4 regions of the Paraburkholderia sp. J11-2 genome follow, and region 1 is predicted to be linked to each of the others. Evidence: riboswitches for the same ligand, from Rfam matches in the RefSeq annotation. Region 1 holds a riboswitch; each other region holds the start of a gene.
What was found. A riboswitch is a leader RNA that binds a small molecule or an ion and turns the genes downstream of it on or off. The one in region 1 is predicted to bind fluoride.

Region 1 (7,464 bases):
CGTGACAAGGCATATCTTTACGCGCGCCTCGAGCAGAGCCTCGATAATCGCTCTACCGACTTCCGAGCCCTCACGTTCGTTGGTCGATGCAAACGACTCGTTTGACAGGAAGAGCGCGTGAGGCCGGATATGGTCAACGACCTCGCTCATGCGTCTTAACTCTTCGTCGAATTTTCCGCTTTGCATCGTGACATCTTCCTCCCGCTTGTAGTGCGTGAAGATCCCGGTCGCGACGTTTGCTTCAAATGCCGAGGCGCCGACGATGCCGCCCGCCTGGAGCAGTACTTGTGCGATTCCAATACTACGCAAAAAAGTCGATTTCCCGCCCTGGTTCGCGCCGGTCACGACCATAGCATCCTTGCCGTTCGCGTCGACATCGTTGCCCACCGGTGCGTGCTCCACACGCAGTGCGAGACTGATGTCGTACAGCCCTGAGAAGCTGTGCCTGCGCTGCTCAACCGGAAAAGGCACAGGAAAACAGACTGGCAAACCTCGCTTTGCCAGTCTGTTGCGCAAATTCATGAAACCCAGATAGAGGCCAAGCTCCGCGCGCAACATCGCGAAGAAGCGCTTGATGTGATCAGCCGACTGGGCAAGCGCGTTTGCAACGTGGTTGATGCCGCGCGCTTCAAGTTCGGCGACCGCACGGGCGCCGTTCTCATCTCGCTCGGCAATGCGGAACGTGTATGAGCGTGGCCGCCTTGCGAATAGACGGCGAATCAGATTCGGGTCCGGCTCGTGGGGTCTGCGTAAAACGTAGCGGGTGCCCTTGTTGCCACGACCTGGTTGCGCACTCATCAGCACACCGCGGTTGAACCTGAGTTCCCTCAGGCAATGCTTAACAGCTGCGAAATAGTCATCCGGCAACGCTTCGCGCACCATCGCGAAGAACCGTCTGAACCCGGCCGATTCGAATGACGACGTTTCGTCGTCCGCGAGCTGGCGCAACTTCACCAACGAGGCGAAATACGCCTGCACGAGGTCTCGGGCCGAGTGCAGGACGCTGCTCGCCGAAGCCGTCAATCCCCAGTAGAAGCTCTTGCGCTCCGTCTCCTGCGCCTCCACGGCAATCGCATAGAGCCGCCGTACAACGGCCTCGTGGCTCAGACAATCCCTGAGCACGGCCTGTCGATAAAGAATGTCGCCAAGCTCATCCAGACTGACGGTCACGACCTTCTTCGCCACACCCTCGAGAAATTCGTCGCCCGCCCCCATCGCCGCAAAGACGGTGGCGAGTTCGAGATCCCGCGTGAGCGTGGTTTCGTTCCATTGTTCACCGCGATGCCAGTCGAAATCGCGCTGCGCATAGAGCAACCATGCTTTCATGATGCAAGGCGCTCCTTCAGGCGTTCATAGGTGAGCCCGTACTGCTCGGCCACAGAGACGGCGTATGCGCGTCCATCGGCGGGCTTTCGGCGAATACGGAACGTTCGCTGCGCCGGATTGGACGGGCAGATTTCACTGACCATGCTCACTGTCTGCGCGCCGAGCCGGGCCAACTCTTCGACAAAGGTCACGCATACGCAAAGCGCGTCGCGTTCCATAATCCGGTTGACGATCCGGCGGCAGAGAAATAGCGCATCGGCAAGCGTCGTGGAACTGAAAATCTCGTTCATCACGATGACGCTGCGGGGCGTGGCTCGCGCCAGGATGGCGTGCATGCGCATGAGGTCATCCTGCAACTTGCCGCGCATGTCCTTCGTATTCTCTTCACGCTCAAAATGTGCAAAGAGCTGATCGCAGAGATACAGGCGCGCCTCACTGCCGGGCACCGGGCAACCCAGCCTCGTGAGGTAGTGAAGTTGCCCGAACGCTCTGGCGAAAGTCGTCTTGCCGCCGTTGTTGGGACCCGAGACAACAATAATGCGCTCAGCACGCTCCAGCCAGAAGTCGTTGCGCACAACTGGAAGCTTGTCTGCACACAGCTTGTGCGCGAGCGCGAGGTCGAACGTATCGTGACAACGTTCGGCCTTGCTCGACGACGAAACCACCGGGAAGCAGAATGGAAGACCTTGCTCCCGGCAATTCTGAATATAGGCGTCGTACGCGATGTAGAACTGCACCTCGCGGTCGAATGAGGCGATGGTGGCGTCAAGGAAGTCAGTGTGATTGAGCTGGAAGCTGGCGAGCATCGCAAATGGTTGAGGCTGGAGCCTGGCGACGTAGTCCAGTATCTGTGCCTCGACGTGATTCATTTCCGGCCATTCCTTGACCTCGACACTGTGGTCCTTGACCTCACCCTGCTTGAATCGCTCGAAAATAGCCACGACGTATGCGCTGTAATCGCTCTCGCGGTCGTCATTCAGCACGGCCACCGCGTTGCCGTGAATGTGCACCGCGTATCTAACGGCTTCCAGCGCCGTCTGCAGGTCCACCACATCTCGCCTGAGTCCGATGAAGTCCTCGCCACGAAGATACCCTGCAAGCCACGCGCTGAACTCGCGCAAGCCTGCCGACTTCGGGTGAGTCTCATGTAGCGTGGCTTCTAACGTCCCAAGCGCATCGCAATACCGGAACGCAGCTTCGAGAAACCACCATTGTTTTTGTCGCGGATAGTAAAGCTTCTCTGCCTGTGCCAGCGCTGAGCGCATCTTGCGCATCGACTGCGCAAAGGCGTGAATACAGCGGGAAATCTCGTGGCTCCCGAGGTCGCGCATCACGTCGTGCCGGTACCGTATTGCACTCTCACGATCGAGCGCTGTACGAAAGAACGGCTTCAGGTCGTACTCGTCATAGCCTTGCGTGAGCTTCAGCTCAATCTGGTCGAGATTCAGGTCGCCAAAGCACTCCGGCTCGTGCACTTCGCCAGCAAGCGGCCCGTCTTCGGGTGTCTCAAACAGGATGCTGTGAAATCCCATTTCCAGTCCCTCGTCGCCACGCCTTTGGCAGAGCGCGACGAAACCCAAGCCCAACGAAGGTTGGGCTGTGACGATGTGAACCGGGAGATGCCGTCTTGACGGCACAGACACAGGTGGGGCCAGCGAAGAAACCGCATGCACCGACAGTGCCTGTTCCCAGGCCGGTAGGCATCATTAGCCCGTCGGGGCGGTTCCAGGAGAATGCCATCTCCTGCAACAACGTTACGCCTCTATCGCCAGCGCTGCAAGCCCCCAGGCGGGCGTACCCGGGCAGAACGCGGTGTGTGGCAGCTGCCGCATCGACAGCGTTCGAACGCGCCGCAGGCCGCCTGCGCGGGCATCGCAGTTGCGAAAGTGAGGGAGTCTCGGGCGTCCAGTCGCGGCCCGCGCGATAATGTGCCACGGCCCACATGAGATATGCGATGACAACCCCATTCGACGAGGCAACAACGGCGGCGATCGCCGCGTTTGCCCAACTGGACTTCTACACGGCTGTGCAGGCGATGCGCGCCGAGGCCGACTACGACCGCGAACGCGACCAGTGGATCTCGCACTACATCGACGAGCACGGCGGCGGCGTGGACGATGCGGCATACGACGCCTTGCACGCGCAGGCCCAGGCAACGCCGGAATACGCGCAGTTCGTCGATGCCGTTCGCAGGGAGATCCTGGAATACTTCGGCGTGACCGACGATCAACTGGACTGGATGGTCCTGCTGCGCGACGACGACAGCGATGCGCTTTGGGCGGAGGTCAACCGGCAGCGCAACGTGCTGGGCACCGGTGAAGTGCGCGGAGACCTCTGATCACCGCTGGGCGTCGGGGTGTGACCAGAGCGTCGCCCCCGAAAATCAGGCCGTACCCGCGAGAACGGCTAGAACAAATGCCTGATGCCCACACGCGACAGGAATTGGCTGTCTGTCGACGAAGTGCCGGCCAGCGCGATCGATGCCTTGGTGCTGTCCCCGAATGCTCGCTGCGCATGCACGTCGAGGTAGACATCTGTGCGCTTCGAGAGCAAATAGTCCACGCCGCATGAGAGCGTGAGCCAATGCGACGCATCGAGCTTGTCGTACGTGAGCTTGGTAGCGAGCACGAGATCGGGCCGGGGCCGATACTCACCGCCGACGTGAATCACCTGATCCTGTGCGCTGGCGTTTCCAAGTTCCAGATGGGTATTGGTATAAACCGCTGACACCCGCCATTGACCCGGTGTATAGGTCGCGCCAAATCCGAAGATGCGCTGCTTGTCGACGAGCAACGCGGTAGCGGGCGTGATCGGGCGCCCGAAGATTTCCGCCGCGCCAGTCATGCCGACATAGACGGGGGCGCCATTGATATCGGTGTAGAAGGCGCCTGCGGCAAAGGCGCTGCCGGCGTATTGCACCGTTGCACTCACCGCGCGACCGGCGTTTGTCGTCGTGCTGCCGGAACTTGCGCCGAAGCTGTACTGCGCGCCGGCCGAAAAGCCCGCAACCGTGCGCGACATGAATTGCACCGTGTTGTTCAACCGCTCGCCGGAAACGCGATCCAGGTCGCCGTTTTCAACACTGTAGATGCCACACGACAAGCACGGCAAATAGCGGATCATGGAGTACGCGAAGTCGTATTGACGCCCGAGCGTCACATCTCCAATCGACGCATCGCCCAGGCCGACATAAGCCTGCTTGCCGAACAGCAGTCCGCCTTGCCCCAACGTACCCGTGTTCACCGAATAGCCGTTTTCCAGCTTGAATAGCGCATGCTTGCCGCCGCCCAGGTCTTCGACACCCGTGAAACCTAGCGAGTTGCTCTTGTTGATGCCGTCTGCCATGGCGAAAGACGAACTGCCGTGGACGTTGCTCACGTAGGTCAGCCCTGTATCGAGGCTGCCGAAAATCGTCACGCTCGACTGCGCGTTCGCAGCACCGTGCATACCGGCCAGCACGAGGCCGGCGATCATGGTCTTTTTCATGTCTCGTTCTATTGTCTTTATGGTGAAAATGCAGGCGCGCGAGCGCCCCTGCCAGGCTTACGCCCGGCATGATGCGAAGGTGCGGTGAGTAGCTGGCCGGGCGCGGGCACTGCCGCGCACGGTGCCGAACGCTATCTGGACACGTCCACGTTGCGTGTTTCGGGAAGCATCGCCATGGCGGCAAGGCTCAGCACACTGGTCGCCACCATGTACCACGCGGGCGCCATCGGGCTTCCGGTCCAGGCAATCAAGGCCGTCACGGCGAACTGCGTGGTGCCGCCGAACAGCGTCGTGCCGATTGCGTAGACGAGCGACACACCCGTGCTGCGAAAGCTGGCGGGCAGCAATTCGGGCATGACCACCATCGCCGCCGTTGCGCTCATGGCCGTCAGCAACGCGAGAATCACCGTCACCAGCAGGAAGCTCGTTGCGCCCGGCGCGGCCTGCAGCCACAGGAACATCGGCACGCTCAACAGCATCAGCAGCACGCGCGGTGCAATCAGCACGATCTTGCGGCCGCGCATGTCGCACAGCCATCCGCCGGCCAGGCCGCCTGCAAACGTCAACAGGCCGCCGACCAGTGCGCTCGTCTGCGCGATCGTTGGCGGCAGCTTCAGCGTCTGGATGGCGTAGGTCGTCATGTAGTTGCCGATCTGCGAGGAGACCGCGCCCGAGAGCGTCATCAACACGCCCAGCACCAGGTAGCGCCGATGCGTACGCACGACGCCGCCCAATACCTCAGACGCCGTGCGAGCGTCGTTGTCCTCGAGCGTTTCGGGCAGACTCCGGCGAATATAGACAGCCACTGGAACGAGCAGCAGGCTCGCGATGAACGGAATACGCCAGCCCCATGCCGCCAGTTGGTCCGCACGCAATGTCATCGATACCAACACACCGAATACGCCCCCCACGGCGACTGCAATGCCCTGGCTTGCGAGTTGCCAGCTTGCATAGAGCGCACGCCGCCCAGGTGGCGCGGCTTCGATGAGAAGCGCCGTCGCCGGACCGACCTCGCCGCCTAGCGCAAAGCCTTGCAGAAGCCGGCACAGCACCACGATGAGCGGCGCCGCCATGCCGATGCTGGCATATGACGGCGTGGCGGCCATTCCCAGCGTGCCGACCGTGATCAACGCAACCGTGAGAATGAGTGCGGGCTTGCGGCCCGCACGATCGGCAAAAGCGCCGATCAGCACCGCACCTAGCGGGCGCGTGAAAAAGCCCACGCCGAACGTCGCCGCCGCAAGCAGCAGGCTCCCGTACTGGCCACCGACCGGAAAGAAAGCGTGCCCGATATAGACGGCAAAATACGCGTAAATCACGAAGTCGTAGAATTCGAGCGCATTGCCGGTCACGGCTGCCGCAACGGCCTTGCGGCTGATGACCGGGCGCAGGCCGCTGACGGTTCCGGCCGGCGCTGTGTTTGGGACGCCCTGGCAGTTGCCGGGTGCGTCGACAAGGGTAGATCGCATGATGTCTCCGTTATCGGGTGCGGTTCGTTCGCAGGCGCGTCAACCGGCCTCGGTCGCGTTCGCTGGCTCCTGCAAACCGCGCACGGTCTGCAGAAATACGTCGCGCCCCTGCTGCCAGATCGCGGCTTGCCAGTCGTCGGCCTGCGGATAGAACGCGTCCTTGAGCGCCTGACGAATCGACGCGGCCTGCGCCACGTCGGCGCCGCCGCTTCGGTGCAGCCAGTGCTCGGCGCGCATGGCGGGCAGCACGAGCGAAGGCGGATGCGTACCGAACTCCAGGCAGATATTGGTGTGCTCGGCCTGCGGGCACGCTTCGAACTGTCCGTACTGAATCGGGCCGGTCATCGGAATGCTGGTCGACGTGCCCTGATTCACCGAGGTCACATCGTCGCCCCACCACCGGCGCGCGCGCGCCAACGCGCCGCCTTCATCGAGACAGGCGAAAATCCGCTCGCCGTGGCCATAGGGACCGAGGCCCGTATGAATGTCGATCGAGCCGATGCGAAGGCAACGCTGGGCGTACTCGCGAAGAATCCGGCGAAACGTGCGATTGCTCCACGCCGGTTCGGCGCCGCCGTAGTGAAGACCGTCCGCGAAAACGTACTGACCCAGTCCGACTGCACGCTGAAAGCCGCGGGCACCCCATTGCCTGCGCAACAGGTCGAGCGTCGATTCGTTGTCGTCAGCGGGCGGCCACGTGGCCGGCAGCAGCAGGTCGTGGATTTGCGCGTAGCGTTCGTTCACCGGCTGCGCGGTGCTGAAGTCGACGAAGTTGCGGTTCAGATCGACGTTCTCGTGTGTCGCGCGACGTGAATGCGAAAAGCCGTACGGGTTGATGGCATGGATATGCAGCACGGCAGTGTCGGCGTCGGCGACACGCCCGAGACCGAGCACGCCGGTCTGGATCGCGGAACCGCAATAGCCTTCCACGCCGTGCACGCCGCTAATGAGGATCACGAGTTTCGCAGCCTCGCGCGGACCGTCGAGCACGACATCGGTCGCGAGCACTTCTCCATCTTTGCCTTCGAGCGGCAGGACATGCGAGTCGACGGCGAGGCCGCGTGCGGTGGCGGCATTGAGGAATTTGTCGCGCGCTTCAGCGTAGTTGCGACTGAACAGGGCGCGAAATTGAGTGTTCGACATGATTCGATGAGGGGGTTGCTGTGTCTCGCGGGCGCACGTC
Region 2 (7,464 bases), on a different contig from region 1:
CCGCACTGGTGGGCCTGCTCGCCGATGACCAGTGGCGGATCGACGCCGTGCTGATCGAACTCGACGGCACGGATTTCAAGTCCCGTCTTGGCGCAAATGCAACGCTTGGGGCGTCCCTGGCATGCGCGCGCGCCGCCGCGCAGGCCTGCCGCCTGCCACTTTTCCGGTATCTCGGCGGGGACGAGGCGCGGGTTCTGCCAACGCCAATGCTCACGGTACTGGACGGTGGCATCCATGGGAACGGCGGGCCGGACCTGCAGGAATTCATGCTCGTGCCCGTCGGTGCACCGACGTTCAGGGAGGCGCTCCGGTATGGCGTGGAGAGTTACCATGCATTGCGTGATCTGCTGGTCGAACGTCACAGCTCGACCAACGTCGGCGACGAGGGGGGCTTTGTCCCGGCGCTTTCAACCAATCGTGCGGCGCTCGACCTGGTGATGCAGGCAATCGAGCGCGCCGGATACAGGCCAGGGGAAGACATCTCGCTGGCCATTGACTTTGCCGCGACCAGCCTTTGGCGTGACGGTCGATACCGGCTGGCGCGTGAGGGGAGCGACCTTTCGGCACAGGAGATGGCGGGACTGTGCCGGGAATGGGGCGAGCAGTACCCGCTGGTGTCTGTTGAGGACCCACTCAGAGACAACGACTGGGGCGGCTATGCCCAGCTGACGCGCGAGCTCGGCGACCGGATGCAGATAGCGGGCGATGACCTGTTCGTGAGCAACCGTCCGTTTCTCGTAAAGGGAATCGCTCAGGGTTGCTGCAACTGCGTCGTCGTCAAGCCCAATCAGGTCGGAACGGTTACCGAGACGCTGAACACCGCGCGTATGGCACTCGCAGCGGGCTATTCGTGCATGGTGGCACATCGTTCAGGGGAAACGGAAGACACAAGCATTGCTGATCTGGCAGTGGCGCTGAATTGCGGCCAGATCAAGGCCGGGGCGCCGGCGAGAGGCGAGCGCGTCGCGAAGTACAACAGGCTTCTGACCATCGAGGCGAGGCTTGGCGAACACGCGCAGTATGCGGGGCGCGCGGTGTTCCAGCGCAGATGTTGATCGGTGGTGCACCGTGAGCGGGGATGGAGGAGAGCGTGGATGGCATGCCGAGGCTGCTTCATGACCGGGCGCTATTTGAAGCATTGTTGACACACGTCCAGACACTCAACGTTGCGATTCGCGAAGGCGTCATCTTTGGCTACCCGGCGATTTTCATCGACGATCGCGTCGCCTTCTGCGTATACGGTAGCGGCATCGGTATCAGGTTGCCCGCAGGTGTCGCGCAGCTCATGGTCGATCGTGGACGTGCGTTTTATTTTCAACCCTATGGGCGCTCCCTCATGCGGGAATGGGTGGAGATGCGCGTTCCCCGCGACCGGCTGGATGAAATCACGCATGTGCTGAGCGAATCGATCCGCTTCATGAGGGCGTCTGGAGACAGTACCTGATCGGCTCTGGCGCACCAGCTCGGCGGCCGCGCTTTTGCCGCGCTGCAGCATCCGTGACGCCCGTAGCCATGCACTAGAATTCGTTGTGGGGCCTTGGGCCCCGGGGCTGCCGACTTCGTGACGGCATCCTGGTGTCGTTGAAGGAGCAGACATGAACGGCTACCAGCTCACTTTCTATACCGAACAGAATCGCCGCCATGGCCACCATACCGTCGCGGACTGGCTGCTTCATGAAGCGAAGCAACTGGGCATTCATGGTGCGACGGTCATTAATTGTGCAGAGGGAACGGGGCATGCGGGGGCGCATCATGCCGCTCACGTGCTCAGGCTGACCGATCAACCCGTCCAGGTGATCCTTGCCGTTACAGAAGACGAGGCTGACCGGATGATGGACGCGGTGAGAACCGAGCACGTGCATGTGTTTTATACCCGCTCTCCTGTGGAGTTTGGATTGGTCGGCGGTGACGAACATGAAAGCGCCGGGAAGCATTTTTCTCTCTTCCACCGGCGGCCGCACTAGAAGAAGGTTGCAGGCTTGCATGTATCGAGGCGTCTCCTATACTCGATACTGTTGTTTGCGGAGATGGCATCCTCCCTTAACCGCCGCGTCGTCTCCACGTGGCTAATGATGCCTACCAGTCCCCGGTAGCCGGGGCCGGTAGGTATTTTGGCCGGCTCGCATTCACGAGCATCCCGGGCATATCAATGCCAGAAAAAAGCGAAGAACATGGGATGCACCAGCGAGCGTTCATGGCAAATCCCCCCCTGCGTTGACCTTTGCTCCCCTGCATGGGCGGGAGCCAGGCCATGAGCGCACGCGACATCCTGCTCCAGATCGCCCAGGTGGCGACGGTGCTCGCCCTTTCGCCGCTGCTGCAGGGCGTGATCCTGCAATGGGAGGAGCGCATCCAGCGTGGGCGGGGGCCAGGCATCTTCCAGCCCTATCGCGACCTGCGCAAGCTGTTCCGCAAGCAGATCGTTGTGCCCGACACGGCGTCGTGGATCTTCTGGTGCGCGCCGATCGTGGCGTTTACCTGCATGATGACGGTGCCGATCCTGATCCCGGTTCTCACCGATTTTCCGCTGCCACTCTCCGACATGGGCGACATACTGGGCGGCGGCCTCATTCTCACCCTGGGTTCCTTCGCCATCGTGCTGGCCGGCCTTGACTCGGGCAGCGCCTATGGCGGCATCGGCTCAAGCCGTTCTGTCATGCTCGGCATACTGGCTGAGCCCACCTTGATACTCGTGCTCGTCGGCATTACGTTGCTTGCCAAGGCGATGTTGCCGTTCGTGGTGAACCACCTGCTCGTCCAGCAGCCCGCTGTGTACTGGAGCCCGGCGCACCTCTTTCTCGTGTTCGCTTTCTTCGTGCTGCTACTCGTGGAAACGGACCGTCTGCCGATACATTCGAGCACGCATATCGAGGTCTACATGATCGAGGAGGCCCGGATCCTCGAATATTCCGGCCCACTCCTGGCACTCCTGAAGTGGGCGTCGATGATGAAGCAGTTCATCCTTTTCACGATCTTCTGCAACGTGCTCACCCTGCCATGGGGGCTTTCGCAGCGCGGTACCGTGATCGGGGCGGTCGGCGCGGCAGCGGGGCTGTTTGCGCGGATGCTCGTCGTGGCGCTCGTGATCGTGCTGGTTGAAACGGCGCAGTCCAGACTGAGGTTTTTCCGCTATCAGGAACCGCTCGCCGCCTCGTTCATGCTCGCGGTACTCGCGATTGCTGCAAACCAGTTGCGGTGACGCCATGCTACTTGCCCATCTGAATCCTCTGGCGGCGTCCCTGTTCAGCCTGCTGGCGATCGGCAGCCTCCTGCTGGCGTTCGTCATGCTCGGCTCGCGCTGGCTCAAGGACTATCTGCTCGCCTTCATGGCGGAGTCATGGTTGATCGCGATCCTGTCGGGCGCCGTCGGCTATTTCGGCAACTTCCACGAACTGTATCTGGTGGCCGTGCTCACGGCATTCTTTCGAGGTCTTGTCCTGCCGTACCTGATCTGGAGGATCATTTCGCGACTGTCCGTCGAGCGCGAATTACATGTCACGTTGCAGCCGAGTTCGAGTCTGGTGCTCGGGGCGTTGCTGGTCCTCTTTGCCTTCGTCGTCTCGAATCATCTGGGGAACTCGCTCGGGCTGGGCGGCACGGTGGTCGTGCTCGCATTGACGGTGATGCTGTCGATGAAGCTCATCGGATTCCTGATGCTTGCAGTGCGGCAGGAAGCGATCAGCCAGGTGCTTGGCCTGCTGGTTCTCGAAAACGGAATCTTTCTCGGCTCACAGATTCTGGTCCCGGGTATGCCGCTTCTCATCGAACTTGTTCTCCTGTTCGATCTTCTCGTCATCGTGGTGAGCTTCGGTGTGCTCGTGCGCTACCTGGTCGCGCACGTGGGCAGCACGAGCAGCCATGAACTCAGGCGTCTGGTGGGGTGATCATGATCGAAGCATGGCTGGCGATTGTCGTCCTCGCACCGGTGCTGGCCGCCCTGGTTGCTGGCGCGAGCCAGCACGTGAGAATGGCCGAGTACGCCAACCTCGCGGCCGCTGTCGCGTGTCTCGTCGCGTCGCTATGGCTGGTCATCCATGTCGACGGATCGAGGACGTTTATTAACGGATACGTTCTTTTCGACGGCCTGGGCGCGTGGACCCTTGTTTGTACCTGCGTCGTTTATTTTCTGGCTTCCGTCTACGCTGTCGGCTACATGCGTCTTCTCAGGGAGGAGGAGGGGCGCTTGCCCGGCTTCTACGCATTGTTTGCGTTGTTTGCCGCGACGATGATCTGCGGCCCGTTGATGAATAACATCGGCGTGTACTGGATCGCCATCGAACTGACGACGCTGGTGAGCACGTTTCTGGTGGGCTTCGAGCGCGGCCAGGAAGCCATCGAAGCGGCGTGGAAATACATCATCGTCGTGTCCGCCGGCATCAGCCTCGCGCTGCTCGGGACCGTGCTGTTTTACTGGGCGGGCAGTCTTGTCCTCGGCCCGACATACGACATGACGTGGGATACCTTGCGTCACGCAGCGCCGCGCATGAGCCCAGCGCTCACGCAAATGGCCTTTCTTCTGGTGCTTGTGGGTTACGGGACGAAAGCAGGGCTCGCACCCATGCACACGTGGTTGCCTGACGCACATAGCGAGGGTCCGGCACCCGTATCGGCCATGTTGTCGGGCGCACTACTGAACACGGCGATGCTCGGCGTCGCCCGCTTTCTGACCATAACGGATGCGGCGAGCGGATCGATGCTCCCGCGCACGGTTCTCGTTGCTTTCGGCGCATTCTCGCTGTTCGTCGCTGCGCTGTTCATCGTGCGGCAGCAGGGCATAAAACGGCTCATGGCGTATTCGAGCGTCGAGCATATGGGTGTGCTGGCTCTCGGCTTTGGGTTCGGCGGCTCGCTTGCCATCGCCGCGGTGCTGTATCACATGCTCAACCATTCGCTCAACAAGTCGCTCATGTTCTTCGGTGCGGGGAACGTGATGCGTGTTTATGGGACGAAGGACATGGATGCCATACGGGGCGTCTGGTCACGCTTTCCGGTGACCGGGGCATTGTGGATCGCAGGAGCCGTCGCGATCACGGGTGCGCCGCCATTCGGTCTCTTTCTGAGCGAACTAGCGCTGATGCGCGCCGGGTTCGCTACTCCGAATGCATGGGCCGTTATCGTGCTGCTGCTGCTCCTGATCGTGATCTTCATCGGATTCCTGAATCACTTTCGGACCATGTATTTCGACACGCGGACGCCGGATGCCGCTGTCGCATCTGTTGCCAACGGCGTCGAGGTCAGCCCGTGGATGACGTTACCAATGTGGATGGCACTCGTACCCGTATTCGTGCTCGGGATCTGGTGGCCGCAGGAGCTGTGGCGCTATTTCGGTGTCGTCGCGACAGATCTCGGCGGAGGCGCGCGATGACGAACTGCGAGTACGTGACGCTGTCGATAGACGAGCTGATGGGGCGTGCGCAGGCGCTGGTCGCAGCAGGCGGCCGCTTTCAGGGCGTGTATGCGTGGTTCCCGAGTGCATCAGACGCAGAGTTGCGATACGTCGCCACCTTGCCCGGTCAGGAGACGTTCACTGGCTGGCGTGTTCCGGTGAGGGCGGACTCCGTGCCAAGCCTTGCGGCAATCAGCCCGCTCCTTGGCTGGCATGAGCGCGAAGTCATGGAAATGAGCGGCATCGCGTTTTCGGGACACCCCGAGCCGGAGAGACTGGTGACGGCGTTCCTGCCGCAAACGGATCGGGGACCCCTTGAGCCTTCCGGTTCACAACGAGACAGCGTCGCGGCAACGCTGCCGGCTCCGGTATTGCCAGCCGTATCGGGCAAGCATGTGCAGTTGCTTCCCTTCGGGCCGGTCCGCGCTGACGTACTGGAATCCGCCCAGTTCATTTTCTACTACCTTGGCGAAGGCATCCTGCACTATCACCCGAACCTGTTTCTCAAGCACCGCGGGATGGAGAAACAGTTCGAGGGCATGGATGTTGGGTCGGCCACGTTGCTCGCTGAGAGGGTAGCAGGCATTGACAGCGTGGCGCATGCGATCGCTTATGTCGAAGCCATCGAGGATGCCGCGGACTGCGAAGTGCCCGTCAGGGCGCAATGGATCCGGCTTCTCGCCGCGGAGCTCGAGCGCATCTACAACCATCTTCATTACCTGGGGCACCTGTGCCACACGACGACCCTGAAGGTCGGCGAAGCGCAGGGAAAACTGCTTGAGGAGCGGGCGAAACAGATCAACGGCCGCGCCAGCGGCAGCCGCTTTCTGCGCAGCCTTGTGTGGCCGGGCGGCGTGCGCAGTGAGCTTGATCTCGAAACCATCAGGGAAGGGCTGGGGGTGCTGAAGCCGCAGATTGACGAATACATCGGGCTGATTGAAAGAACGACCAGTCATCTCGACCGTCTGATCTCCACGGCACCCTTGAGCCAGGAGCTCGCCTTTGACCAGGGTGCGACCGGACCGATCGAGCGTGCCTCCGGTGTGGATCGTGATCTCAGGCGCGATCATCCCTATGCAGCCTATCGCACGCTGAAACCGGAGGTTGCCGTGGCGCAGGAAGGGGATGCCGCAGCGCGGATGCGGGTTCGCATCGCGGAACTGCGCGCGAGTATCGCACTCGTCGACAGGGCCATCGCCGAGGGGCTCCCCGAAGGCGCGTTATCTGCTGTATGCATGCCCGTGGCGGGCTCCGAAGGGCTCGGCTGGTCGGAGTCGCCGCGCGGGACGGTTCTGTATGCCGTGCATATCGGCACCGACGGGCGGCTGTTGCGCGTGAAGATCAAGTCGCCGTCGTTCGCAAACTGGCGGGTGTTTCCATCGACCGTGCACGACAGCAACATGATGGACTACGCAATCAATGAGGCAAGTTTCGGGCTGACGATCTCGGGCTGTGCCCGGTAGCCATCGCAGACGATTTGAGGAACGCATGCCATGTCACTCTGGACCTGGTTTGGACTCAAGGAAGGCAGCGCGAGCACCGACTGGCCGTTGAAGGGCGGCGAGGACGGGCAGCGGGGAGTGCTTGGCATGCCGCGCTATGACCCGTCGAAATGCCGGCCGAACTGCGACGAGTGTGCACAGGCCTGCGTGACTCACGCCATCAGTTTCAGATCACAGGACGATGAAGCCGCAACCCCGGAAGTCGACTGGGGGCGTTGCATTGTTTGCCAGCGCTGCGCGGAAGTCTGCCCGACTGCGGCTTTTACCCCATCGGCGGACTGGGCGCTGGGTGTCAGCGAGCGGCTCGATCTCAAATGGGACACGGCATTTAGCGAACGCATCCCTCGCGAGGTCATGGAACATGGGCGACGCGCGTTTGGACGCAGCCTGCATATCCGGCACGTAGACGCGGGGTCGTGTAACGGTTGCGAATCCGAGTTGCAGGCATTGAACAATCCCTTCTATAACCTGCACAGGTTAGGGATTTTCTTCACGCCATCGCCTCGCTTCGCCGATGTGTTGCTGGTTACAGGCCCGGTCACGAAGGCGATGCACGGGCCGCTTCTCGAGACCTGG
Region 3 (7,464 bases), 110 kb from region 1:
TCTCGCGAAATGGCTGGGCAAGCATCGCGTGCCGCGTGAGGCGAACAGCATGCCGGCGATTTAAACGCAGCAGAGAACGGCTTAATTCGCAAACCTGAATACCGAAACGGCCTGCTGCAACTGCGCCGCCTGATCGGCCATCGAGCTTGCGGCAGCGGCCGCCTGCTCGACCAGCGCCGCGTTCTGCTGCGTGACCTGGTCCATTTGCGCCACCGCCCGGTTGACCTGCTCGATGCCCGTGCTCTGCTCGCCCGAGGCGGCGACGATTTCGCCCATGATGTCCGTGACGCGCTGCACCGCCTCCGTTACCTCGACCATCGTCGAGCCCGCGCGCTGCGCCAGCGTTGCGCCGTTTGCAACGCCCGCCGTCGAGGCTTCGATCAGCTCCTTGATCTCGCGCGCCGAAGCCGCGCTGCGCTGCGCGAGCGCGCGCACCTCGCCCGCCACGACCGCGAAGCCGCGCCCCTGCTCGCCGGCGCGCGCCGATTCGACGGCGGCGTTGAGCGCAAGAATGTTGGTCTGGAAGGCGATTTTCTCGATCGTCGCGATGATATCGGTCATGCGCCTCGCGTCCTGCGCCACCTCACCCATCGTCCTCGCCACTTCGCTGACCAACTCGCTGCCGCGCGCCGCAACCTCCGAAGCGCCGCGCGCAAGCCCGCCCACCTGTCTCGCGTTCTCGGCATTCTGGCGCACGGTCGAGGTTAGCTGCTCCATGCTCGTCGCGGTTTCGCCGAGCGACGCCGCCTGCTCTTCGGTGCGTTGCGAGAGATCTGTGTTGCCTTGCGAGATTTCGCGGGCAGCAAGAAGGATAGAACCGCTCGAGTCTTGAATGTTGGCGACGATGCCAGTCAGTTGCACACGCATCTCGCCCAGCGCGTGCAACAGACTACTCGAATCGCCGGGTCGCATTGTTACGGATACCGAAAGGTCTCCGGCTGCAATACGGCCTGCAATTTCCATGGCGTAAGCCGGCTCGCCGCCCAGTTGGCGTGAAAGCCGCCGCGAAATCAACCAGGCTAGCAGCGCGCCGGTCGCGACCGCCCCGAGCAGAATCGCAATGACGAGCGCGCGCATATGCTGGAATTGCGCTGTGGCTGCGGTCTGCGCGTTTTTCGCCTCGCGTTGCAGCGAATCGATCAGCGCGGCCACGCTGTCGCCCAACGCAACGCTCGCCGCAATCGCGCGGCGCACGAGTTCGGCGTTGTCCACGCCTGCGGGCACGGGCGCGAAGCCGATTTGCTGATGCACGATCGCTTCCCATGCGGAGGTCTTCTTGAGCACGTCGTCATAGAGCGCGCGGTCGCCAGCCGACACGCCTGCACCGGCGTAGCGATCGAGCGACTCATGCATGCGCTTGAGCTGCGCGACGATGTCTTCCTTCAGATGGTTGCGCCCCGCTTCATCGGCGTAGCCCAGATTCGCCGCGTCGAGGTCAGTGCTCAACTTGCTGCGCGCCGCTTCCTCCAGCCAGAACTGGCCGCTCATGTGCCGGTTGCAGATTTCATCGGCAATATCATGCATCGACGCCAGCGACGAGACGCCGGCAATACCCACGGCCACCGCAAATACGATCACAACGGCGAATGCTGTCAGCAGCTTTTTGAACACCGTCATGCGATCGAGCCACTTCATGGCTGTCCCCTTATTCGATTCCCTGTTATGTGGCTCACGGCGAGACCCTGCCTCGACGCGAGCGCGGCAAGCTTGACTCATCCCCCACACCAAGGGTAGGAGGCGAACCGATATAGGGAGAATCAGCCAGCGCTTCTGGCGTCGTCCGCTCACTTCTGCTAACGAGCCCGATGCGCTTCGCTTTCAGGTGGACAAGACAACGATGACGCGATGCCGGAGACTCAATCGCTGCTCCGTACACGGCGCAACGCGGGAATGTCCGAAAGACGCATGCCAGCGGGCAAAAGCGGATGCTTCGCCTGCCCCACGCGCTGCGCGCGGTAGATGCCCGTGTGGCCGGAAAACAGATAAGCCACCACGCAGGCCAGCGCCGCATACACGCCAATGTCGGCGCCAAACAGCTCGATTGCCATGACCGTCGAAGCGATCGGCGTGTTGGCGGCGCCAGCGAATACGGCAACGAAACCAAGGCCCGCGAGCACCGGCATCGGCAAGGCCAGCACATGCCCCAACGCATTGCCGAGCGTCGCGCCGATATAGAACAGCGGCGTGACTTCGCCGCCTTTGAAGCCCGATGCCAGCGTCACGACGGTGAAGCCGAACTTGCCCGCGAAGTCGTAGACGGGCAACGGATGATTGAACGCTTCGACAATGGTCGGAATGCCCAGGCCGAGATACTGCGGCACGTTCAGCGCGGTAGCGGCAAGCGCCACGACGATACCGCCCACGAACGGACGCGCCGGCGCGTAGGCAATCTTGCGCTTGATGAACGCCGAGAGCGCGTGGGTCGAGTCGGCGAACAGCATGCCCACTACGCCGAATGCGATGCCCGCGAGAATGGCCGAGCCAAGTCCGAGCGGCGTGACATGCGGGACGAACGCAATGCTATAGACCGTGTGATGGATGCCCCACGCGCGGCACACCTGGTCCGCGACCAGCGACGACGCCACGCAGGTCAGCAGCGCGTCGTAACGCAGGCGCCCGATTGCGAGCACTTCCAGCCCGAAGATCGCGCCGGCCAGCGGCGTGCCGAACACCGACGAAAAGCCCGCTGCAATGCCGCCCATCAGCAGAATGCGGCGCTCCTCGCGGTCGAGGCCGAAAACGTGCGTGACCCGGTCGGCGAGCGCGCCGCCCATCTGCACCGCCGTGCCTTCGCGTCCGGCCGAGCCGCCGAACAGATGCGTGACCACGGTGGCGACGAGCACGAGCGGGGCCATCCGCTTGGGCACGATTCTTTGCGGGTCGTGGATTTCGTCGATCAGCAGGTTGTTCCCGCCTTCCACCGGCTTGCCGACACGGTGATAGACCCAGCCGGTCGCGAAGCCGGCAACGGGCAGCAGCCAGAGCAGCCAGGCATGGGCGACGCGGATGTCGGTTGCGCGATCGAGCGCATAGAGGAACAAGGCGGAGGCGCTGCCCGCCAGGGCGCCAAGCACGGACGAGAGCAGCAGCCAGCGCGCGAGGTACGGAACCATCGCGAACTGCTCGATAGACTTCAGGGATTTCATTGCGGTCCAGGTTTGCGTTTGCTTGCACGGTTGCAAATCACCTGGGCGACAGGGGGGGCGTCGCGTGGACGGCCTACGACCTCCTGCACCCAGGAACTCGTAGGCATCATCAGCGCTGCGGGAACGCAGGGCGGTTACGGGAGGAATGCCATCTCCGAAAGCCCCGTGATTTTATGCGACAACATAAGACGCTGCAACAGGATCGTCGCCGCGCTGGCGAACCTGCGGCCCTCAGTTTTGAGCCTGCTGCGCGCCGGCCGGGACGAGCTTGAGCGTATGAACGGCGGTACCCGGCAGGAACGGCGCTGCGTCGCCACGCACCCATGTTTCATGTCCCGCGAGAAAGTACGGCGACATGGGATTACCCGACTGCCCGCCCGGCATCTCAAAGATCCCGTCCTGCTCGCGCCCCGGCGACACCGCGAAACGCTCGGACGCGCCAAACGCCGGCGACTGCACGCGCGGCATGTTGGAGTCGCCCGGCAACGGGTCATGCGGCGCGCTGAGCCAGCCGCGAACCCACGGCAGCCACTCCGGCACCATGCGCGCGAACGGATGCGCAATTGCCGCGCGGTTGCGCTCGCCCCAGCGTGCGTCTTCGAGCTTCGTGCCATTCGTGCCATTCGCACCATGCGGCAAGCTAGCGATCGTATGGTCGATACGGTCCAGCATGAACGCGCGCCAGTCCGCGAAGGCTCCCGGTATCCAGGCGCGATCGTCGGCGAGTGTCTCCATCGTCGCTTCGTAACGCGAGTTCGCCGCGCGATAGCTGAGGCCCGGCGCAATCGCGGCCAACTGTTTGTCCAGTACACCGAACCATGCCTGGTAGAGCGAGTCGTAAAACGCGCGCACGAGCCGGTAGCCGACGGCATCCACATCGGCGCGGCCGTCCCACGCCTGGACCAGCCGCTGGAATTCGGCGCGTTTGGGATGACCGTCGAGTGCGCGCGCATCGAGCGCGTCCAGCGCGACACGTCGCCAGAACTCGATCCAGAACGCGCGGTCGTCGGTCTGCACCGCGAGCAGGTCGCGCTCGCTCGCATGCGGCAGCGCGAACAGGTCATTGCGAATCTGCGTGGCGCGCGCGCCGAGATCCGTGCCGGCGTCGCCGATGCGCGCCACGTCCTCCAGCGGCACGGTACGGTTGTTCGCGGTCCAGATGCGCCCGGCCGGCGGATCGACGCGCACCGGATACGCATCGGGCGAACGGTACCCTTGCCAGCCGGCATACGTTTCGGAGCGGTACGGCAAGCTCGCGAGCGCCGCCGCGCCGCCGTCGGCATCCGCGAAGCGCGGCAGCGGCCCGGCAAGCGTCCAGCCGATATGGCCTTGCGCGTCGGCCACCATGAAATTCTGCGTCGGCAAGCCAAAGGTCTGCGCGGCGCGCAATGCGTCGGCGACGTTCGTGGCGCCTTCGAGCTGCATGAAGTTCATGTTGGTCGCCTGTGGATCCTGCGCGACCCAATGCAATGCATAGGCGTGCTCGCCGACAACGAGTTGCGGCCCCCAGCGCGTTTGCACGACCGGCAGATCGACGCTCGCGCCGCCGTTCACATCGAGGCGCTCGTGGATCAGCCGCGCCTTGTCCCATCCGCCGCCCGGCACCCGGTAGCGCAAGGGATCGGCAGGATCACGCTGAAGTTCGACCAGATCGACGAAGCGCGCATAGCTGTTCGTAAAGCCCCACGCGATATGGCCGTTGCTGCCGGCCACGACGGACGGCGTACCCGGCAGGCTGACGCCCGTGATACGCCGCTCGCCGCCATCGGGGGCGGGATACACGAGCGAGAGGCGGTACCAGACGTTCGGCAGCGCGAGTCCCAGGTGCATGTCGCTCGCGAGCAGCGCGCCGCCGTGCGCGCTATGCGCGGCGTCGACCGCGAAACCGTTGCTGCCGACCATCGAATCGACCGCGTTCTCGCCGCCGACGAAACCAGGCACGCTGCTGAGAAGCGAAGTGGCGTCGGGATCGAGATCGGCGGCGGACCGCGTTGCCGGAAGCCACGATGGCGGCGCGGCGGGCAACGCCGCCGGCGGTTGCGGCAATGCGCGCTGCCCGTCGAGCGGGGCGTCCCAATGGCTCGTTTCAGGCAGCAGGAACGCAAGCAGGTCGGCGGGCACGCGCTCGCGCAGCGCCGCACGCGAGAGCACGCGCCTCACCTGGTCGTACTGAAGATCGAAGTACATCGCGTAGACGGTGAGCACCGTGTCCTCGGGACGCCACGGCGCCGGTTGCGTGCGCAACAGCCAGTACTCGAACGGCCGCGCGCGAAGCGAGCGCAGGCCGTCGTTGACGCCCGCCGTATAGCGTTCGATCAGTTCCCGCTGGTCAGCGGAGAGCGCGGCGAGCGCTGCCTGGGCGTGTTCGCGAAAGCGCAAGAGCCGGTCGCGGCGGTCCAGAGGCAACGCCGCCGGTCCGATGAGCGCCGCCATCTCGCCAGCGGCGACCCGGCGCAGCAAATCCATCTGGAAGAAACGATCCTGTGCGTGAAGGAAGCCGCTCGCATACGCGAGGTCGCCGCGCGTGTTGCCCTGTATCGTCGGCACGCCCAGCGCGTCGCGCTCGATCGTCACGGGCGCGGAGAGCGGCGCGGCACGCGTGCCGTCCAGTTGCGGCAAGCTGCCGCGCAATGTCAGCCAGCCCGCCAGGACCCCGGCAACCAGAACGACGACGACAGTACACAACACAATCAGCGGCCACGCGCCGCGGCGCTTTTGCGGAGAAAGGCTCGAACGGGTCATGGCGGCGCATGCGGGTCGTTTTGATTAGCGCCTCCGGGCGCTGCGACCGGATCGGCCAGCCGCCTTACGACCATAGCATGACGCTGCGACAATCTGCAGCAGCCGCGCTTGCTGGGCGTGACACTCTGCCATCTGCCACTGTGGCGCGCGAGGACGACAATGTTGATATTGCGTCCTTTCCGGGATCGCACCGGGACGACATCATGGCAAAGAAGTTTCCGATTCACCCCCAGCACCCCGAGCGCCTGTGCTGGGGCTGCGACCACTACTGCCCCGCCGGCGACATGCGATGCGGCAACGGCCAGAGCCGCACGCAGCATCCGGCCGAACTGCTCGGCGACGACTGGTTCGAACAAGGCGACTGGGGCATCGAAGTCGACGCGACCGGCAAAAGCGTCGCGCTGTGACCGGCGAAATCAAATATGCATGCCGCCAGCCACCTCGATGCGCTGCGCGTTCACCCATCCAAAGTCATCCGACAATAAACCCGCGATAACCGGCCCCACGTCAGTCGGCAATCCCGCGCGGCCGAGCGCGGTGTGTTCCGCTACTGCTTTATTGACCTCCGGATTGTCCCGCACGATGCCGCCGCTAAAGTCGGTCGCAATGGCGCCTGGCGCCACGACGTTGACCGCGATTCGGCGCGGCGCGAGTTCGAGCGCCATATAGCGCGTGAGCGCTTCGACCGCCGCCTTCATCGGCCCATAAATCGCGCGGCCCGGAAACGCGAAGCGCGCAAGACCCGAGGAGACGTTCACAATCCGGCCGCCGTCATGAATGAGCGGCAGCAGCTTTTGCGTCAACAGAAACGGCCCCTTGAAGTGCACCGCGAACTGCGCGTCGAGTTCCGCTTCGGTGCCGGCGGCAAGCGTGGCTGTGGAAGAAATTCCGGCGTTGTTCACCAGATAATCGAAGCCCGTGGCGTTCAGCGTTCCGAGCGCTTCTCGCAGGCGCGCAACGAAGTCGTCGAACGCGCCAGAATTCGCCATGTTCAGTTGCAGGGCGATCGACTGGCTCCCCGCCTCTGCAACCTGCGCACAAACCTTCTCGGCCTCGGCCCGATTGGTGTTGTAAGTAAAGACCGTGCGGACGCCGCGGCTTGCCAGCCGCAGAACAGTGTCGCGGCCAATGCCGCGGCTGCCGCCGGTGACGACCGCGATTTTCGGGCCCGACTGACTGCCGTTGTTCGTTGCCATTTGGCACCTCTCGCTAGAGTGGATGGCTTCGATTCTCCGCCTGGCGCCACCGGCGAGTGAATACCCGAACCTGCCCGATTCTTGCCTATTCCTGCTTCGCTGACTAACATGCCTCGGCGCGCACTTTCCCTCGCGCGATCCTTAGCGAGCCGCCATGACGAACGAACTGGCCGCCGCCCTGCTGCGCTACACGCAAACGCAGCCCGGCACGAGCCCATACAGCACCGCGGTCGACGGACTGCTCATTCTGCGCTCCGACCACCCCGCGCCGCCCACGTTTCGCGCGGCGCGCCCGGCATTGTGCATCGTCGCTCAAGGCGCCAAATGGGCCAGTTTCGGCGGGGCGCAACTCGAATACCGGGCAGGTCAAGCGCTCGTGG
Region 4 (7,464 bases), on a different contig from region 1:
ACGTTCTACTGGGCGCTGTCGGCATCGCCCAGCAGCGTGTTGCACAGCGCGCGGGAACTGATTCAGGCGATGCTCGGGGTGCTGGGCAAGCTTCGCCGCATCGCCGACGACAACGTGGGACAGTTCGAGTCGGCCGGCTTCCGGCGCTTTTACGCGATGGTAAAGGACGAGTTGACTGACGACTATTTCGTGACGATCACGCGGTGCCTGAAGGAACTCAAGTTCAGCAGCGGCGTGCTCATCAGCGCCCGACCCGGGCGTGGAAACAAGGGCGAATACTACGTGCTCCGCAAGCCGCACAAAAAGGACCCAAACCTCTTCAAGCGTCTGCTCGCAAAAGGGCCGCCGTCGCGCACTTTCCATATCGCGGAGAGGGATGAGAACGGCGCGGGGGCTGTCTCGGAACTCGAGGCAAGAGGCCTCAATCACGTGGCGAATGCGCTGGCCCAGTCGGCGGACCACATCAAGAGTTTTTTCATCATGCTCCGGGCGGAACTCGGCTTCTATCTCGGCGGCCTCAACCTGCGCAACGAGCTTTCGCGACGCGCGATGCCGGTCTGCTTTCCCGTAGTGCATCCACCCGGTGAGCGTAAGCACCGCTTTCAGAAGCTCTATGACGTGAGTCTCGCATTGCGAATGCAGGAACCGCCCGTGGCGAATGACGTCGATGCAACCGGTAAGGACCTCATCGTCGTGACCGGCGCGAACCAGGGTGGCAAGTCGACGTTTTTGCGCGGCATTGGCATCGCCCAGATGCTGTTACAGGCGGGCATGTTTGTCGGTGCTGTGGAGTTCGACGCCAATGTGACGCAGGCGATCTTTACCCATTACAAGCGCGAAGAGGACGCCACGATGCACGGTGGCAAATTCGACGAGGAACTGAAACGCATGAGCGAGGTGGTGGATCATCTGGCGGAAAACGGCCTGTTCCTTTCGAACGAGTCGTTCGCGTCGACCAACGAGCGCGAAGGCTCAGAGATTGGCCGTCAGATCGTGGATGCGCTGCTCTCGCACCACGTAAAGGTTGTTCTCGTGACGCATCTGTTTACCCTGGCAAAGGGCCTCTACGATGACGATCCGTATCCGAGGACGTTTCTGCGGGCCGAACGCCGGGATGACGGCGTTCGCACTTTCAGGCTCATGGAAGCCGAGCCGTTACAGACAAGCTTCGGCCAGGACCTGTATCAGGAGATATTCGGCACAGGTCAGCACGCGCCAGACGACAGCGTCAAGTCGGAGGGCACCTTGTCAGGGGTCGACGAGTCTTGACGCGCTGGCGATCCTCCCACCGACGGAGGCTCGCCAGTGCGCGATTTGAGTCAGTTACCCATCCAGAGCCGGGAAGTCTCGCTGTGGTGGCGCAGCTTCATTTCCCGGACAGGTCATTATGTTCAATAGCGCCAAGGATCGCCAAGTCATCCTTCAAACGTTGCACGTTCGGCTGGACCCCTTCACTGCCCTGGTCGCGCAAACGTTCGAATCGTTCGATGTACTCCGTCAGCGCCTGAGCCAGCGAGGTCAGGCTTCGTTGTTTCCACGTCTCGAGTCGCTGCCGATAGGTGTCGAGTGCCCGGCGCACGACTTGCACGGACGCACTGGAATGCAACGCAACGCGAGCACAGAAGTAGAACCCCCACCGCCCGAAGACCCGGCCCCACGATCTCGCCAGTAACGTCGTTGGCAAATCCTCCTGTAGAGCGAAAGCTGGAGCAATGAAAGAGACCGGCAGTGCTGAGACCATGCCGGGTTGGCCCAACATTTCTTCGACACGGCGGAGCGCGACGCGGGCGCTTGCATGGTGGGTCTCGACGGTTCGCATCGCCGCGCTGGACAGCGATAGTGCACGTGCATTCGTCGCGAGCTCGAGCAGTCGCGTTGCGTCGAACGAGAGATCGTGAGTCTCGGACCATAGCGACGCGGCGTTGTGGGCAATCTCGTCAATGAGTCGGTTCATTGTCCGGTCGATCGCTTTTGCAGCGCCTGTCCTGGAGCCGATTGCAGCGTGAGCGGCATCGCGGTTCGCGTTAGGGGTTCGCAATGCGTCGTCAAGCTGCGCACTCGTACTGGCAGCGGGCGCGTGTAACATCAGCCGGGTATGGATGGCATCAAGCACGTCACGCCGTAATGTCGCGAGTTGACGCCGACGTATTTCCGCTCGCTGCAACCGACACTGCGCCAGCGCTTCGGCAAAAGGGCCATCGAACCACGCGCGCCGCCATGGTGGATCTTCTTCCCGTGTGCTGACCAGATAGACGGGAACTTCGAGCTGCGTGCTTTGCCAGAGTCCGCGAACGACGTGTTCGTAGATACGCCAACGGTCCTCAGCGCCGACAAGGTCGACCTTCGTAACGAGTACAACAACCCGCGCGCCATGGCCGGAAAGCTGGCGAACGAGCGCGGCCTCGTGAAGCGTGAGGGGGGCCGCCGCCGAGATGAGCACGACTGCGATGTCGCACCAGGGCGCGGCGGTTGCGGCTACCGGTGCAACGTCCCAATCGTCCCATGAGACGCCAGGGGTGTCGATGACGGTAGTGCCATCGTAGAGCAGCGGCGAGGGGGATTCGAACGTGATTCGCGTGACGCCGCGGGAGTTCCGGGAATTCGAATGCTCGTCGACAAATTCGGCTATGCGAGCGCGGTCGATCAGTTCAGTCTTCGAGACGGCAAATTCTACTGTACCGCGCGCTACCTTCCCGTAACGGATCTCGACCGGTACGGCAGTTGTCGGAAGTGCCGCGACGGGTAAGAGAGCGTCGCCTAACAGGCTGTTTATCAACGACGATTTTCCGGCACTGACAGCACCAAAGAACCCAACGACGATGTCCGGCGACGCCAGGTGTCGTGCTAAGTCCATGCAACGGCGATGAAGGTCACCGAGCCCGTGCGACGCGGTAATCCTTTCGAGTTCGCTTACGAGCGGTTGAGCGGGCGGACTGCCCGGGATACGTTGTGGGCCGCGCGACCCGGGACCGGCGAGCGTCTCTCCCGTCCGTGTCGTCATGTCGAAGTTCTTCGCGAGTGCATTTTCGAGCCCGTCGAGCAAGGCCATCAAATGACCGACGAGGCGGCAGGCGTCTTCCTCTTGCCCCTCAGTCAACCCACAACCATCGCTGATGCTGGCTTCCTTCGCGGCGCGCGGATCAAGTTCGGAGAGTGCAAGCATCGCTTCGCTGATACGGAGCCTGCAGGATTCGAGGGAGCTGGTGCGCGGCGCGGGGAGGGAAACATCATGGCGAGCGGTTATCGTTTGCATCGCCTTGCGGATCAGCTCAAGCTCGCTGATCATCATCTGGTGCTGGACCGGAGCGGCGTCAGCGACGCGGGACGCAAAGGGCGAGCGCTGCATGAGCGGATCGAGATAGTGCAGTGCATCAGTGAGGCACGCATCGATGCGAACGAAGGCATCTCCCACGCGTCGAGCGTACACCGCGGGGAAAGTGTCCTGCCTGTCGTTTCGCATGATGGTCGCTCGGCTCAGTTGGCTGACAGTGTCTGCAGGATCTCGCTCCAGCCGGCGCACCAACCGATGGCGGCGATCAGCGCACCCCGATCCGCCGCGGTATCCGTTCCGCGGCTGTCCCAACGGAAGGAATGCTCGAAACGCGCGAGATGCTCTGCAATGTGGGATACGGCCACGCTGTGGTGCTGCAGGACAGTCGAGCCATCGTGCTCCATTGCTTCAATCAGATGAGCGCGGCAAAGCGCGTCGCCGCGGCTTCCGGAGCATCGTCCGCAGACATACGGCAACCATCCTTCGCGATTCTCAACTGCGAACGCGCGCGCATTGGTGAGATCCCGACCTTGAGCAAGTCGTTCCGGCGGCGCGCTCCCCCGAGATTCGGGGCCGTAGCCCAGAGTGCACATATGGCATGGGCCGGAAGGCCTCAGTCGATGTCGCATCACTCCCGGTGGCGTCAGGCTGTACACGCCATGCCCAGCCACCAGGTGCGCAGCACGTCGCATCAGTTCGTTGTACAGAATTGTGCTGCCGTGGATCAGATGCGGGCGAAAGGCCGCCTCAACGCAGAAAAAGGAAAGACCATGCCGCGCGCACATTCCCCAATGGGCGTAGAGGCGCGCTCTCACGTCCGCATCCATGATGCTGCCCTGGATAAACCACCAGAGAAAGTCGACCTCGCCGTCAGACAACGGCAACGGGAGCGAAGAGTGCGCAGCGAGATGGGGAGAGGCGGGCACGAGACGCTGTCCGGTAAGACAAACGGAAAACAAAATCTGGACAGGGGCATTGAGATGACCCGACAGCTCCCGACCAGGAACCGTAGGCATCATCAGCCGGGCGAAGCCGGCGGTTTGAGGAGGTATGCCATCTCCCGCAACTTCATTCTAGTGACGCCGCTTCGAATTGGCAACGGATCACCCATGCAGGCATGAGCGTTGTCCTACACTGTCGCTAAGGCGGCACGGAGGCTCAAAAATGGCAGCACCATCCGAGAACACGAGACGTGCGCTGCGCGGGCATCTCTGGCGTTTGCTGGAGCTCCTCGAAAAGGTGCGGGAGACGAGCGGCACCCACGCGAGCAGCAGCGCTCACATGAGCTATGTGCGTCGTCCCGGTGGCGACGCGCTGGATCGCGTCCAGCGCTTCCTCGAAGACTTCGACCAGGAGGTCGGCCGGGCGGCGATTCGATGGGGGATCGACATCGAGGGGGAGCCGATTGATGCGATGCACGCACTGTCTGTCACATTGCAGTTTGTCGGGATTGCGATCGATGAGATGTCGCCAACGCGCCTGTCCGGCTTCGGAGCGCTGGAACCGGCATTCGAAAAAGAATACGCGGCGTTTATCAAGAGACTTCGCGCGCATCTCGACGTCCTGCAGCGTTCGCTTGAGCAGAGGTAGACCAATTTTTCACGCGATTCAGTGGCCGGCAGCCTCCCGGTAGGCCGAAGCGGCCTGGAGCAACTCGCTCGCGGCATCATCGGATGAACCCCAGTGCTCGAAGCGAGACCATTTCCCTTGCTCAAGGACCTTGTAGTTGACAAAGAAGTGCCGGAATTCATGCAGGAGCAGTCTGGGCAAGTCTTCCAATGCCAGTATGTCCGCGCTTGACGGACAGACGTTGCTCACCGGAACCGCGACGATCTTTGCGTCGGGGCCGCGTTCGTTGGTCAGATGCATGGTGCCCAGGGCTCGCGCCTCCACGACGGCGCCAGGCACGATTGGAAACGGGGCAACCACGAGAACGTCCAGGGGTCTGCCATCTGGAGCGAGCGTGTCCGGCACGAATCCGTAGTTGGCGGGATAACGCATGCTCGTCATCATGAACGTCTCAACGCGCAGCCATCCCGACTTCGGGTCGGCCTCGTACTTTACAGGCTCCCCAAAGGCAGACATCTCAATGATGACGTTAAAGGACGCAGGGAGATTGCTGCCTGCACCGATTCCGTCGTAGTCCAAATCGGTTCCCCCTTAGCTACGCAGGGTTGCGACAAGCCGCTTCGGGCGCAACAATAATCCCAGACCGTCGACCGCGTGGCGAACCACGACATCGGCGACGTCCAGCGTGTCAATGGCGAGGCCCTCGGTGCCGAGCACGGCGATCCCGAGCGCGGACTGCTTTAGCATGAGGGCGTCGTTTCGCCCGTTACCCATTCCAGCAACGCGATCCGGGCCCAGGCGCCTAACATAGTCGCTTTTGGCGAGCGCCTGTCCTGCGGCGGGCAGGCAGACGACTTCCACCGGACAATTACGCAGATGCTCGCGCGCATCGCCGTAGGTATTGCCGGTTATGACATGAAGATCCAGTTCGTTGGCCAGCGCCGTCAGACGTGACTCGACGCCATCGAGCAGACGCCCATCGACGGCGAGCGTTCCGTTGAAATCGAGAACAAGATGCTCGAGGTTGAGGGTACGAAACCCCGGGATGTCGATGACGATCATCCGTCTCTCCTTGCGCGCCTCGAGGGAAATCGGGCCCCTGCCACGGCGCAACTGGCGCTTTGCCCGCGCCATCCTGGAGCATGGGAAGACAGACATGCGCAACAGCGCGGCCCGATGTCCGGACGGCTGCAGGCATCATTAGCCGGTCGCACCGGCGGTTGGCGGAGAATGCCATCTCCGTAAGATCCGGTGCTACAACTCTAGACAATGCCGGGAGGCTGCGCAATCCGGTTTTTTGTGACTGGGGGCTGAGGGTGCGTTGGCCCGGTCTCGGGAACGACGCACCTTCGGAAGTGCTTCGGCCATGGCCAGTAGCGGGTGCAAAATATGCGTGTTACACTGGCCCGAAAGGAGATGGCATTCCTCCTCAAACCGCCGGCTTCGCCCGGCTAATGATGCCTACGGTCCCTGGGTCAGGAGCTCGTAGGCATTGCCAAAGCGTCCTGCTACCCAGATTTGTTCAATCTACGAATCTGGTAATTCATGCGATCTGTTCCTTTTCTGTGCCTTGCGAGGCGTGGTGGTCACGCGCGTTCGTTTTTCCTTGAGGTGGCGGCCAGCCTGTCTGTGTGGAGGCGCCCATGAAGGGGAGCCAGCTCACCCTCTACGCTGCGAACCAGAGCCACCGTGTGAAACACATGACGGTGGTCGAATGGTTGCTCCATGAAGCCAAAGAGGCTGGCATCGTTGGCGCGACGGTAGTCGAGGTGGCGGAGGGCGTGGACGCGAAGGGTCGATACCACGCGGCGCGTTTCTTCGAGCTCACGGATCAACCGGTCGCTGTTACCTTGATCGGCGAGGATGAAAGGGTAGATGCAATGCTGGCCTTACTGCGAGCCGGCGGCATTCGCCTTTTCTATACGCGCACGCCGATCGAATACGAGACCCTCGGAACGGTTGGAGGCCAGTGATGGATTTCAACGCTATTCCACCCGGCGAGAACGTCCCGCTGGAAGTCAATGCCATCATCGAGATTCCGGCTCAGAGCGAACCCGTGAAATACGAGGCGGACAAACACCTCGGACTCCTGAGGGTTGACCGGATCATGAGCGCCGGTATGCGCTACCCGGGCAATTATGGCTTCATTCCGCAGACGCTTGCCCGGGACGGCGATCCGCTGGACATCATCGTAATCGCGCCATTTCCGCTCGAACGGCTGTCGCTGATTCCCTGTCGACCGGTCGGATTACTGAACATGACCGATCAGGCCGGCCCTGACGAAAAGGTGATTGCGGTGCCGACTGACGGCGTCTGCCCGGCGACCCGCATCATCACGGACCTGGATGGCGTTGGCGAGTACACGTTGAACCAGATCCAGTTTTTCTTCGAGAACTACAAGAAGCTCGAGCCGGGCAAGTGGGTGCAGTTCGAGGGGTGGGCGGACATCGACGCGGCGTATCAGGCAATCCGCATCGCCGTGGCGGCGTTTCACGACGCACACCCGTGATTCTGTCTTCTTCCGATCTCGAGGTGGCCATGCGAAAGCCGGTCACCGGATCAGAGTGTCGAGTCCGCAGGAGCCGCGATGAGCAACCACGCAGTGATTGACACGATAGGGGCCG

Region 2: linked by a shared signal. The riboswitch ahead of U5A57_RS15115 (respiratory chain complex I subunit 1 family protein) and the one ahead of U5A57_RS19145 (MutS-related protein) in region 1 are both predicted to bind fluoride.
Region 3: linked by a shared signal. The riboswitch ahead of U5A57_RS19625 (voltage-gated chloride channel family protein) and the one ahead of U5A57_RS19145 (MutS-related protein) in region 1 are both predicted to bind fluoride.
Region 4: linked by a shared signal. The riboswitch ahead of U5A57_RS15150 (hypothetical protein) and the one ahead of U5A57_RS19145 (MutS-related protein) in region 1 are both predicted to bind fluoride.

The regions. Positions count from the first base shown of each region.
Region 1 covers NZ_CAJMYY010000013.1:31,402-38,865, reverse strand. The annotation lists gene U5A57_RS19150 (MutS-related protein) at 1-1,326, opposite strand, end outside; gene U5A57_RS19145 (MutS-related protein) at 1,323-2,858, opposite strand; fluoride riboswitch at 3,017-3,079, opposite strand; gene U5A57_RS19140 (ATP-dependent protease) at 3,281-3,664, shown strand; gene U5A57_RS19135 (porin) at 3,733-4,812, opposite strand; gene U5A57_RS19130 (MFS transporter) at 4,944-6,281, opposite strand; gene U5A57_RS19125 (M14 family metallopeptidase) at 6,321-7,424, opposite strand; gene U5A57_RS19120 (gamma-glutamyl-gamma-aminobutyrate hydrolase family protein) at 7,463-7,464, opposite strand, start outside.
Region 2 covers NZ_CAJMYY010000009.1:194,042-201,505, reverse strand. The annotation lists gene eno (phosphopyruvate hydratase) at 1-1,055, shown strand, start outside; gene U5A57_RS15125 (hypothetical protein) at 1,100-1,444, shown strand; gene U5A57_RS15120 (DUF190 domain-containing protein) at 1,596-1,964, shown strand; fluoride riboswitch at 2,015-2,086, shown strand; gene U5A57_RS15115 (respiratory chain complex I subunit 1 family protein) at 2,252-3,199, shown strand; gene U5A57_RS15110 (hydrogenase) at 3,204-3,884, shown strand; gene U5A57_RS15105 (proton-conducting transporter membrane subunit) at 3,887-5,365, shown strand; gene U5A57_RS15100 (NADH-quinone oxidoreductase subunit C) at 5,362-6,849, shown strand; gene nuoB (NADH-quinone oxidoreductase subunit NuoB) at 6,880-7,464, shown strand, end outside.
Region 3 covers NZ_CAJMYY010000013.1:142,283-149,746, reverse strand. The annotation lists gene U5A57_RS19635 (EAL domain-containing protein) at 1-64, shown strand, start outside; gene U5A57_RS19630 (methyl-accepting chemotaxis protein) at 82-1,635, opposite strand; gene U5A57_RS19625 (voltage-gated chloride channel family protein) at 1,857-3,146, opposite strand; fluoride riboswitch at 3,240-3,311, opposite strand; gene U5A57_RS19620 (penicillin acylase family protein) at 3,378-5,888, opposite strand; gene U5A57_RS19615 (DUF3079 domain-containing protein) at 6,092-6,295, shown strand; gene U5A57_RS19610 (SDR family NAD(P)-dependent oxidoreductase) at 6,305-7,084, opposite strand; gene U5A57_RS19605 (AraC family transcriptional regulator) at 7,239-7,464, shown strand, end outside.
Region 4 covers NZ_CAJMYY010000009.1:203,045-210,508, reverse strand. The annotation lists gene U5A57_RS15175 (MutS-related protein) at 1-1,269, shown strand, start outside; gene U5A57_RS15170 (dynamin family protein) at 1,367-3,460, opposite strand; gene U5A57_RS15165 (hypothetical protein) at 3,475-4,197, opposite strand; fluoride riboswitch at 4,274-4,341, opposite strand; gene U5A57_RS15160 (hypothetical protein) at 4,436-4,861, shown strand; gene ppa (inorganic diphosphatase) at 4,880-5,419, opposite strand; gene U5A57_RS15150 (hypothetical protein) at 5,432-5,902, opposite strand; fluoride riboswitch at 6,025-6,090, opposite strand; fluoride riboswitch at 6,244-6,311, shown strand; gene U5A57_RS15145 (DUF190 domain-containing protein) at 6,484-6,813, shown strand; gene ppa (inorganic diphosphatase) at 6,813-7,349, shown strand; gene eno (phosphopyruvate hydratase) at 7,428-7,464, shown strand, end outside.